DNA from 2 places in the Variovorax sp. 10N432 genome. Region 1 is predicted to be linked to the other one. Evidence: predicted binding sites of a transcription regulator. Region 1 holds the regulator's gene; the other holds the start of a gene.
The links. Region 1 encodes FNR, which switches genes on or off when oxygen is low (the NO sensors DNR and NnrR bind a similar motif). Its sites were predicted from a motif close to TTGATNNNNATCAA; they were not measured.
Positions count from the first base shown of each region.

Region 2: the regulator FNR is predicted to act here: its motif matches at 2,006-2,019, upstream of AC1DF3_RS32110 (universal stress protein).

Region 1 covers NZ_JBFTHX010000002.1:99,966-105,683, forward strand. The annotation lists gene ccoG (cytochrome c oxidase accessory protein CcoG) at 1-1,320, shown strand, start outside; gene AC1DF3_RS02720 (FixH family protein) at 1,346-1,630, shown strand; gene AC1DF3_RS02725 (hypothetical protein) at 1,633-1,878, shown strand; gene fnr (fumarate/nitrate reduction transcriptional regulator Fnr) at 1,859-2,575, opposite strand; gene hemN (oxygen-independent coproporphyrinogen III oxidase) at 2,700-4,115, shown strand; gene AC1DF3_RS02740 (sulfite exporter TauE/SafE family protein) at 4,135-4,845, shown strand; gene AC1DF3_RS02745 (bifunctional acetate--CoA ligase family protein/GNAT family N-acetyltransferase) at 4,864-5,718, opposite strand, start outside.
Region 2 covers NZ_JBFTHX010000047.1:18,396-24,113, forward strand. The annotation lists gene AC1DF3_RS32105 (bifunctional aminoglycoside phosphotransferase/ATP-binding protein) at 1-1,385, opposite strand, end outside; gene AC1DF3_RS32110 (universal stress protein) at 1,432-1,944, opposite strand; gene AC1DF3_RS32115 (DUF6691 family protein) at 2,099-2,539, opposite strand; gene AC1DF3_RS32120 (YeeE/YedE family protein) at 2,550-2,984, opposite strand; gene AC1DF3_RS32125 (metalloregulator ArsR/SmtB family transcription factor) at 2,984-3,307, opposite strand; gene AC1DF3_RS32130 (MBL fold metallo-hydrolase) at 3,393-4,274, shown strand; gene AC1DF3_RS32135 (universal stress protein) at 4,446-5,273, shown strand; gene AC1DF3_RS32140 (efflux RND transporter periplasmic adaptor subunit) at 5,352-5,718, shown strand, end outside.

The sequences.
Region 1 (5,718 bases):
TATTTCGCCCGCTGGCGCTGGGCCCTGGTGTTCGCGACGCAGGGGGTCTTCTACGGCCTGCCCTGGCTCGAGTGGGGCCAGCGCCAGGCGGTGCTGTTCGACCTCGGCGCGCGGCGCTTCTTCCTGTTCGGGCTGGTGCTCTATCCGCAGGACCTGATCTACCTGACCGGGCTGCTGGTGGTCTCGGCGCTGTCGCTGTTCCTGTTCACTGCCGTGGCGGGGCGCCTGTGGTGCGGCTACGCCTGCCCGCAGACGGTCTACACCGAGATCTTCATGTGGGTCGAGGAGAAGATCGAGGGCAGCCGCATCGCGCGCATGCGGCTCGACAGCGGCGATTTCTCGGCCGAGAAGCTGGTCAAGAAGTGGTTCAAGCACGTGGTCTGGATATCGATCGGCCTGTGGACCGGCTTCACCTTCGTCGGCTACTTCACGCCGATCCGCGAACTGGCCATGGAATTCCTGCAGACCCGGATGGGCTCCTGGGAAGTCTTCTGGGTGCTGTTCTACGGCTTCGCCACCTACGGCAACGCTGGCTTCATGCGCGAGCAGGTGTGCAAGTACATGTGCCCCTATGCGCGCTTCCAGAGCGCGATGTTCGACCGCGACACGCTCATCGTGAGCTACGACACGGCACGCGGCGAACCGCGTGGCGTGCCGGCCAAGGGTCGGGCGGCCGCTGCCGCATCGGAGTTCGGCCATTGCATCGACTGCAAGCTGTGCGTCCAGGTCTGCCCGACCGGCATCGACATCCGCCAGGGGCTGCAGTACGAATGCATCGGCTGCGGCCTGTGCGTCGATGCCTGCAACATCGTGATGGACAAGATGTCGACCCCGCGCGGCCTGATCCGCTACGCCACGCAGAACAGCATGGCCGGGCGCTGGACGCCGCGCCAGGTGCTGCGCCGCGTTCTGCGGCCGCGGGTGCTGGTCTACACCGCGGTGCTCGGCGCGCTGTGCATCGGCCTGCTGGCGAGCCTGGTGACGCGCACGCCGCTGAAGGTCGACGTGGTGCGCGACCGCGCCTCGCTGGCCCGCATCGTCGAGGGCGGCCAGCTCGAGAACGTCTACCGCCTGCAGATCATGAACGCCACCGAGCAGGTGCAGCGCTACCGGATCGAAGCCAGCGGCCTCGAGGGTCTGCACGTGTCCTCGGAGCCGGTGGTCGAGGTCGCGCCGGCGCAGTCGCGCTGGGTGGCGGTGCGGCTGCAGCTGCCCTACGGTGCGGCGACGGCCGGTTCCCACAAGGTGTATTTCGACGTTCGAGCGGAGGGCGGCCAGGGCAGCGTGTCCGAGAAGGCCGTGTTCCTGGTCCCGCGATGAAATCCAGGCCCCAAGGAGGCAGAAGATGACCGACAAGAGCAGCCATGACGAAGCGACGCGTCCCTGTCCACCCTGGTGGCGCTTCGGGCTGGTGTGGATGGTGATCGGCGGGCCGGGCCTGGTGGTGATCGCGAGTTTCGCCACCTTGTGGCTGGCCCTGCGCACGCCCGACCCGGTGGTCGACGAGGACTACTACCGCAAGGGCGTGGAGATCAACCGCACGCTGGCCGACAAGAAGCTCATGCCGGCGGTGGCCGGGCGCAACCACGCGGCCACCCCGAGCGCCGACGTGCCGTCGCCGAGGCGCTGAACATGCAGGCGCAACGCTGGATGTGGATACTCTGGCCGGCATTCCTGCTGGCCTGCGCGCTCGAGGTGCTGGTGTTCGCACTGGTCGATCCGGGCGACCTCAACTGGCGCGGCGAGGCGTTGGGCGCCTCTCGCCAGGCGGTCTACACGGCCGGGTTCTTTGCCTTCTGGCTGCTGGCCACGGCGGCGGGCGCCTTGACGCTGCTGCTGGCCCGGCCGGCGGCCGAGCTCAACAGCCCGGCGGATTGACGATGCGGCGCAGCGCCTCGGGATCGAGGATGCGCACGTTGCGCTGCTCGACCTCGACCATGCCGTCGGCCGCGAACTTCGACATCGTCCGGCTCACGGTCTCGAGCTTGAGGCCGAGGTAGCTGCCGATTTCCTCGCGCGTCATGCGCAGCACCAGCTCGGAGCGCGAGAAGCCGCGCGCATGCAGCCGCTGCACCAGGTTCAGCAGGAAGGCCGCCAGCCGCTCCTCGGCCCGCATGCTGCCGAGCAGCAGCATCACGCCATGCTCGCGGACGATCTCGCGGCTCATGATCTGGTGCACGTGGCGCTGCAGCGCCGTCACCTCGCGCGACAGTTCCTCGATGCGCTCGAAGGGCATCACGCAGACCTCGGAGTCTTCGAGGGCGACGGCGTCGCAGGTGTGCTGGTCGTTGACGATGCCGTCGAGGCCGATGATCTCGCCGGCCATCTGGAAGCCCGTGACCTGGTCGCGCCCGTCCTCGCTGGTGACCCGGGTCTTGAAGACCCCGGTGCGGATCGCATAGAGCGAGGTGAAGGGCTCACCATTGCGAAACAGCGTCTCGCGCCGCTTGATCTTGCGCCGCGTGGCGACCAGGTCGTCGAGGCGCTGCAGCTCCCCGGGCGCCAGTCCGACCGGCATGCACAGCTCGCGCAGGTTGCAGTTGGAACAGGCGACCTTGATATTTTCGGGCTTCATTGATGCAGTCGGGGTCATGCGGGGATTGTCCGTGGGGGGGTGGGCCGGATGCTTGATGCAGGTCAAGGTTTGCGGATCGCGACGGCGGCATAGTGACACACCGAAGCCCATGCCTGCGTCCGCGATGCCTCCCGTCTCCGCTCCAGCCCTCACGCCGCCCATCGTGGTGCCCGCGCCGTCCGTGCTGCAGCGGTTCGACTGCGCCGGGCCGCGCTACACCTCCTACCCGACCGCGGACCGCTTCGTCGACGCCTTCACGGCCGAGGACTATGCCCAGACGCTCGAACAGCGCGGCAGCACCGGCGCCAGCGCGCGGGCGCTGTCGCTCTACGTGCATATCCCGTTCTGCGAATCGCTCTGCTACTACTGCGCCTGCAACAAGATCGTGACCCGCCACAAGAGCAAGGGGCGCGAGTACCTGGACTACCTGGCGCGCGAGATCGCTCTGCAGGTCGAGCGGCTCGGCCGCGGCGCCGTGGTCCGCCAGCTGCATCTCGGCGGCGGCACGCCGACCTTTCTCGACGATGCCGGCCTGCGGACGCTGATGGGCATGCTGCGCGAGGCCTTCACCTTGTCGCCGGACGGCGAGCATTCGATCGAGATCGACCCGCGCACCGTCGACCGCGAACGCCTGGTGACCCTGGCCGCGCTGGGCTTCAACCGGCTGAGCTTCGGCGTCCAGGATTTCGACCCCGACGTGCAGAAGGCGGTGCACCGGATCCAGCCGGCCGGGCAGGTGTTCGACCTGATGGCGACGGCCCGCGGGCTGGGCTTCGATTCGGTCAACGTCGACCTGATCTACGGGCTGCCGCGCCAGAGCGCGGCCTCCTTCGACCGCACGCTGGCCCAGGTCTGCGCGCTGCGGCCCGACCGCATCGCGCTCTATGCCTATGCCCACCTGCCCGAGCGCTTCAAGGCCCAGCGCCGCATCGCGACCGAGGCGTTGCCCGATGCGGCGGCCAAGGTCGAGATGCTGTCGCGCTCTATCGCCGCGTTCACCGAGGCCGGCTACGTCTACATCGGCATGGACCATTTCGCGCTGCCCGGCGACGCGCTGGCGGTGGCCAAGCGGCAGGGCCGGCTGCACCGCAACTTCCAGGGCTACAGCACCCAGCCGGACTGCGACCTGGTGGCGCTGGGCGTGTCGGCGATCGGCCGGGTCGGCGCCACCTACAGCCAGAACGCCAAGACGCTCGAGGAGTACTACGACCTGCTCGACCAGGGCCGGCTGCCGGTGGTGCGCGGCCTGGCGCTGACCCGCGACGACGTGCTGCGGCGCACCGTGATCATGGCGATCATGTGCCAGGGCCGGGTCGATTTCGAGACCATCGGCTCGGCCCACCTGGTCGATTTCGAGCGCTGCTTCGCGGCCGAGCTCGAAGCGCTGGCGCCGCTCGAGGCGCAGGGCCTGGTGGTGGTCGGCGATCGCCACCTCGAGGTCACGCCGCTGGGCTGGTTCTTCGTCCGCGCCATCGCCATGGTGTTCGACCGCTACCTGCAGGCTGACCGCAACCGCACGCGCTTCTCGCGCATCGTGTGATGAGCCCGCACGCTCCCCCATGCAGTCCGCCCTGCTCGCCACCGCATTCGTGATGGGGCTGGCCGGCGGGCCGCACTGCGTCGCGATGTGCGGCGCGGCCTGCGCCGGCGTGATCCGCATCGTGCGGGCACCGGCGGGCGGCGTCGCCGCGCTGCAGTCCCCGGGCCGCTCGCTGCCGGCGGGCGCCTTGTTCCACGTGGGCCGGGTGGCCGGCTATGCGGCCGCCGGGGCGGTGGCGGCCGCCGCTGCCCAGGGCCTGGCGCTGGCGGGCCAGCAGGTCAGCGCGCTGCGCCCGGCCTGGCTGCTGCTGCATGTGTTCGTGCTGGCGTGGGGCCTGCTGCTGGCCGCCTCGGGCCGGCAGCCCGCCTGGGCGCACCGCTTCGGGCGCTGGGCGTCGGCGCGGCTGCAGCCCATGACCCGCAGCCCCTTCGGCGTGCTGGCGGCCGGCGCGCTCTGGGTCGCGCTGCCCTGCGGCCTGCTGTACTCGGCGCTGATGCTGGCGGCCCTGGGCAACGGCGTGCTCGAAGGCGCGGCCGTCATGGCGCTGTTCGCGGCCGGCAGCGCGCTGTCGCTGCTGCTGGCGCCCTGGCTGTGGCAGCGCCTGCGGTCGGGCGCCGGCATCCTGTCGCAGCAGTGGGGCACGCGGCTGGCGGGCGCGATGCTCGCGGCGGTGGCGCTGCAGGCGCTCTGGCTCGACCTCGCGCACCAGGTCGAGGCCTGGTGCCGCTGAGCGAGGGGCCCGTGCCGCTCAGGCGGCGGGCGGCGGCGGTTCCAGGTTCAGGGCCACGTGCAACACGTCGGCGGAATCCTCCAGGCTGGGCACGCGCTCGAAGCCCAGCGCCCGCGACAGCTTCAGCATGCGGGTGTTCTCGCGCAGGATCATGCCGACCAGGCGCCGGGTGCCGCGGCTGCGGGCGTGCGCGATCAGCTGCTCGAACAGCATCCGGCCGAGGCCGCCGCCCTTGAGGTCGGAGCGCACAAGCAGCGCGAACTCTGCTTCGACGTTGTCGGGGTCGCAGACGGTGCGGGCGACGCCGAGCGTCTCGGGCTGGCCGTCCGCCGCCGTGGCCTCGGCGATGAAGGCCATTTCGCGGTCGTAGTCGATCTGGGCCAGCCGGGCCAGTTCGCTGCGCGGCAGTTCGCTGCGCGCCTGGAAGAGCCGCATGCGCACGTCCTCGGGGGTGAGCCTTCGCAGGAAGCGCCGGTGCTGGCCTTCGTCCTCCGGGCGGATCGGCCGGATCGTGATCGGACGGCCGTTCCACTCGGCCTGGCGGACCCACTGCGTGGGATAGGGCCGGATCGCGAAGTTGGCGGCGCCGGCCACCCGGCCGGCCGCGACCCGCAGCCGGGCGTCGAGCGCCAGCGCGCCGTGCTCGTCGACCCACAGCGGATTGATGTCGAGCTCGGCCAGCTGCGGCAGGTCGGCCAGCATCTGCGACACCGCGATCAGCACGTCGTGCAGTGCATCGAGATCGGCCGGCGGATGGTCGCGGTAGCCGGCCAGCAGCCGAGACACGCGGGTGCGCGAGACCAGCTCGCGCGCCAGGCTGCGGTTGAGCGGCGGCAGCGCGACCGCGACATCGGCCGTCACCTCGACCGCGAT
Region 2 (5,718 bases), on a different contig from region 1:
GGCAGGGTCGCCTCGGACGCGTCGGTCCCGCTGGATTGGCGGGCCGCGACCCGCTCGCGCAACTGCGCCGCGGTCGCTTCGCAATGGAGGATCGCGAAAGGCACGCCCAGTTCGCTGGCCAGGGCGCGGAACGCCAGCCTCTCGTCCCGGCGCAGGAACGCGGCATCCACGATCACCGGATAGCCGGCCTGCAGTGCGGTCCTGGCGCAGGCCCACAGCCGATCGAAGGTGCGCCGGGTCGCCTCGGGCGTGTAGATGTCATGGCCCTGATCCGTGGATCGGCTCAGGGGTTGCATGCCGAAGAGCCGCTTGCGCTCGACGTCGGACCGGATGCGTATCGCCCCGGCCAACGCGAGCACTTCGGTCGCGATAGTCGTTTTTCCGGACCCCGACAGGCCATGCGTGATCATCAGTCGCGCTGCAGGTCGGCCGGCCTGAGCGGCGAGGCCCGCCGCGCAGGCAAGATAGTCGGGGCCGGCCGCCGTCGCGCGCTCCCCGCACTCCCGATCCCTAAGCCTCGCCACCATGGCGCGCACCAGCGCGCGATAGACCTCGTAGGCCCGCAGCACCGGGATGGCGGCATAGTCTCCGCTGTGCTGCAGATAGACATCGAGCAAGCGGAACGCGAGGTCCTCGCGGCCGTGGGCCTTGAAGTCCATCGAGAGAAAGGCGACGTCGCTGATGACGTCGATCCAGCGCAGCGCCGGATCGAACTCGATGCAATCGAAGGCCGTCAGCTCGTCGTCGATGAGCACCACGTTGGACAAGTGAAGATCGCCGTGGCATTCACGCACGAAGCGCTTGCAGTGCCGTTCGGCCCAGGCGGTCCATAGCGCGCTTCCCTGTGCCTCCACCCAGGCCCGCAAGGCCGCCAGCGGTCCGGCAACAGGCTCGCCGGACAGGCCCGCAAGCGCGGTCTTCATCGTCCGAAGGACTTGCTCGGGTGTACCGAATGCCGAGGAGAGCGCGGCTGCGGCCGCCCGGTCGTGGAACTGGGCCAGGCGCTGCGCGAAGCGCGCCAGTTGGTCGATCCGGAGCCGGCCGTCCAGGAGCAGATTGCGCAGCAGGGAAGCCTCCGGAAAGCGCCTCATGCGGACCACATAGTCGATCGGCTCGCCGGCGCCCAGGTGCGGGGCATCGGGCGTCCCGCACACCGCCGTCACGTCGATGTAGATCTCGGGCGCAAGCCGGCGGTTGAGCCGCAATTCTTCTTCGCAGAAATGCTTGCGTGCCGCCAGCGTGCGGAAGTCGACAAACGGCAGGCCCACCGGCTTCTTCAGCTTGTAGGCCAAGCGGTCGGTCAGCAGCACCCAGGAGATGTGGGTTTCAATCAGCGACACCGCCAAGCCAGCTTCTGCCTGCAGGTGTTGCTGGAGCGCGGTCACCAGCGTACGGTCCGCGGGCTGGAAGGCGGTGTGAGAGGATTCCACTTCAGGCGGCCGCCATCGCGGCCGCGGACGCGCTCGCTTGCAGCAATTCGGCAGCGGCATCCTTGCCGGCGGGTGCGCGGACCAGCAGGACGGGCACGGGCGCCTGCCGAAGGATGCGCTCCGCGCCGCTTCCCAGAACCAGCCGCGCCGCTCCGCGCCGCCCGTGGGTGCCGAGCACGATCAGTTCGGCTCCCCAGTCCAAGGCCTCGGCCGCGACCTTGTCCTGCACCGAGCCGGGAAAGTTGTCGCCGAGGCGAGTATCCACATCGACCCCGGCGGCCTGGACGGTGGCCTGCGCCTCGCCCAGGATCCGCGAGCCCTCGCTGCGCAGCTGCTTCAGAAGGTCGTCCGCATGGCGCGGTTCGCTGCCGAGCGCCAACGCGAACGAAAGATCGTCGATCACGTGGAACAGGCGAATCCGCCCCTGCGTCAGTTTCGCGATGCGGATCGCTTCGCCGAGGCCGTGGTTCGAGGTCGAACTGCCATCGATGGGAACGAGGATTCGCTGGTACATGGGGACCTCCTTCGAAAGTGGATCGAGGCCTCGGAGTATTGGCGCGCTGCGCACCCGCGAGTTGATGCAGCGCAAGTTCGTGATCGACATGACAAGCGCGAAGGCTCCGCAAGCCGGATCCTGAAGATCCAATAGGCGCCAAGCCCGCTCAGGCTCAGGCGGTTCGGGATGCTGGCGCGCGCCGGCGCAGTTCGAGCAACTCGAACAGCGCCATGCCCGCCAGCATCGCGGCGATGAAGACCACCGCCTTGACCTCGCCCATGCCGAGCGACACCAGCGCCGGCCCTGGGCAGAAGCCGGCGATGCCCCAGCCAACGCCGAACAGCAGGCTGCCGCCGACCAGGCGGCGGTCGATGAGGCGCGACGAAGGTAGCCGCATCGGGGCGCCGAGCAGCGAGGCGGCACGCCGGTTCGCAACCATGAATGCCACCGTGCCAACGGCGATGGCCCCTGCCATCACGAACGCCAGCGACGGATCCCAGTGGCCAGCCAGGTCGAGGAAGCCGAGCACCTTGGCCGGATTGGCCATCCCGGAAACGATCAGGCCCAGGCCGAAGACCAGCCCGGAGAGCAGCGAAGCGAGCACGATGAGCATGGCGAAAACCTCAGATTCCGAGCAGGTGGCGAATCACGAACACCGTCACGAATCCGGCGCCCATGAAGGCCGCCGTGGCGACGAGCGAGCGCGGTGACAGGCGGGACAGGCCGCACACGCCATGACCGCTGGTGCAGCCGGCACCGTAGCGGGCGCCTGCGCCCACGAGCAGCCCTGCGAGCACCAACGCGCCGTAGCCGGCGTCGATCCGGGGCGCGGGCACGGCAGCGAACACGGCATACGCCAGCGGCGCGCCGATCAAGCCCAGGACAAAGGCCACACGCCATGCCACGTCGCCGGCGACAGGCCGGAGCAGTCCGCCGAGCACCCCGCTGATGCCGGCGATGCGCCCGTTGAGCAGCACGAACATCGCCGCGGCGATGCCGATCAGAAGACCGCCGCCCAATGCGGCAAGCGGCGTGAAGTGGTTCCAGTCGATGGTCATCAGGCTTCCTTCGGGCAGTACAGGCGATAGAGAAGCGAAAGGATCTCAAGCATCGCCGGGTCGGACACGCGGTAGAAGATGGTCCGACCCTCGCGGCGGGTCTGAACCACGCCCTCCCCGCGCAGCACGCCCAACTGTTGCGACAGCGTCGGCTGATGAATCCCCAGTGCCGCTTCCAGGTCGCTCACGCACATCTCGCCTTGTGACAGCTGGCAGAGCAGCAGCAGCCGGTCCTCGTTGGCGAGCAACTTGAGCGCGCCGACAGCCTGGCTTGCGGCACCGCGCAGGGCTTCAGGGTCGATGACAGGCAGTGCACGTTTCATGAAGAGCTTTTCCTTTCGGTTGAAATATTATTTGTTTTTATATAATATTTGTCAATAGATTGATGCGCAACCCGGAGCGACCGTCATGGCAAACCGAGCCACCACCCAAGGCTTTTTCGACCCCCAGACATGGACCATTTCCTATGTCGTGTGGGACCCGGCCACCCGCCGCGCCGCGGTTATCGATCCGGTGCTGGACTACGACTTCAGGTCGGGCCGCACCAGCACCCGATCGGCCGACCGGCTGCTCGCCCATGTCCGCGACAACGGCCTGCAGGTCGACTGGATCCTCGAAACCCACGCGCACGCCGACCATCTGTCCGGGGCCCGGCATGTGCAGGCCCAGGCGGGCGGGCGGATTGCCATCGGCGAGAACATCCGCCTCGTTCAATCGACCTTCAAGAAGCTGTTCAACCTCGAGCCCGGCTTCCTGCCCGATGGCAGCCAGTTCGACCACTTGTTCAAGGACGGCGAGACCTTCAGGATCGGCGACATCGAGGCCACCGCGCTGCTGGTGCCCGGCCACACCCCCGCCGACATGGCCTACCTGATCGACGGCGCGGTCTTCGTCGGCGACACGCTCTTCATGCCCGACCTGGGCAGCGCGCGCGCCGACTTCCCCGGCGGCGACGCGCGTCAGCTCTACCGCTCGATGCGAAGGCTGCTCGACCTGCCGCCCGAGACGACGATGTATGTCTGCCACGACTACCCGCCGGCCTCTCGCCAGCCTCGGTGGGAAACCACCGTGGCCGAGCAACGCGCCGGCAACATCCACGCCCGCGACGGCATCGGCGAGGACGCCTTCGTCGCGATGCGCACCGCGCGCGACGCGACGCTCGACATGCCGACCCTCATCCTCCCGTCGATCCAGGTCAACGTGCGGGGCGGGCAACTGCCGCCGCCTGACGACAACGGCATCGCCTACCTGCGCATTCCCTTGAACGCACTGCCCGCGCACGGCGGATGACGCCGGCGCGCGGGGCCGCTGACATCCGGCATCGCGCGCGCTTGATCCAGCGCAAGGCAGTTCCGGCCAGGCGCCCTAGAGTGACACTGAAGCCCACGCCGGCACGTCGCGCCAGCGTCGCTTCAAAAATTGCACACAAAGGCTCCAACTTCTTCGCACACGGGGAACGCCATGACCGCGTATCGATCCCTCCTGGTGCACCTGGACGGCACCACCCGCGCCGCCGCCCGCCTCCATCTCGCACTGCGGCTCGCGCTTGCGTGGCGCGCCCGTGTCAGCGCCCTGTTCGCCGTGGCGCCGAACCACCTTGCGCTGCTGCCCGTCGGGCCCGGCCTTCCGCCGTTGCCGCCGGGTGATCCGATCGATGCCGAGCACCGCCGCCGCGCCATGGAAACCTGCCAGGAGGCGTGCGCCGTGTCGGACGCGCCCTGCGAATGGCTCGAACTGACCGGCGAACCGGTGGTCGAGACCTTCACCCGGCAGGCGCTCCTGGCGGACCTCGTGTTCCTCGGCCAGCGCGATGCCGATGACGCGAACGGCTTCGACGTGCCCGCCGGCTTCGTCGAATCGATCGTGATCGGCAGCGGCCGTCCGGCACTGGTCGTCCCTTTTTCCGGCGAGCTTGCGAGTTCGCCGGACATCGTCCTGCTGGCGTGGAAGCCCACCCGCGAATGTGCGCGCGCGCTCGCCGCGGCGATCCCCTTCCTGCAGAGCGCACGGCACGTGCATCTGATCGAAGAAGAAGGCGACGAATCGCAGCCCCTGTCCTTGAAGGTCCGCGACTACCTGTACCTGCATGGCATCGAGCGGGTGCACGAGCACGCAAGGCTTCCGCAGGACCATGCCGGCGAGGCGCTGCTGTCGACCGCCGCGGACTGCGGCGCGGACCTGCTCGTCATGGGCTGCTACGGCCACAGCCGGGCGCGCGAGCTGCTGCTGGGCGGCGTGAGCCGGACCGTGCTGGATTCGATGACGCTGCCCGTTCTGATGGCCCACTGAGTGCCGCGCCTGCACGACGAGCCACGCTCTGGCGACGGGTCGGCCGAAACGCAAGGCAGCCAGCGGAGAAGATGCATCTTGAAGCACGGAAACGTCATCTTCTCTGGCCTGGGTGCCCTTTTGCTCGCGGCAGCCGGCACGGCCTGGTGGCAGTGGCCCGTGCATGTGGACACCGCGCTGCCCACGCGCGGACCCGCGATCGAGGCGGTCTATGCCACCGGCACGGTCGAGCCCACGGTGCTGATGCCGGTGTCGCCGCGCACCGGCGGGCGGCTGGTGAGCATCGAGGCCGAGGAGGGCCAGCAGGTCAGGCGCGCGCAAGTCCTGGCCCGCGTCGAGTCGACCGATCTCGACCAGACCATCGAGGAGATGCGGGCGCGTGAGCAGCTCGCACGGGCTCAGTTCGAGCGCACACGGTCGCTGATCGAGCAGCGCTTCGTCGCGC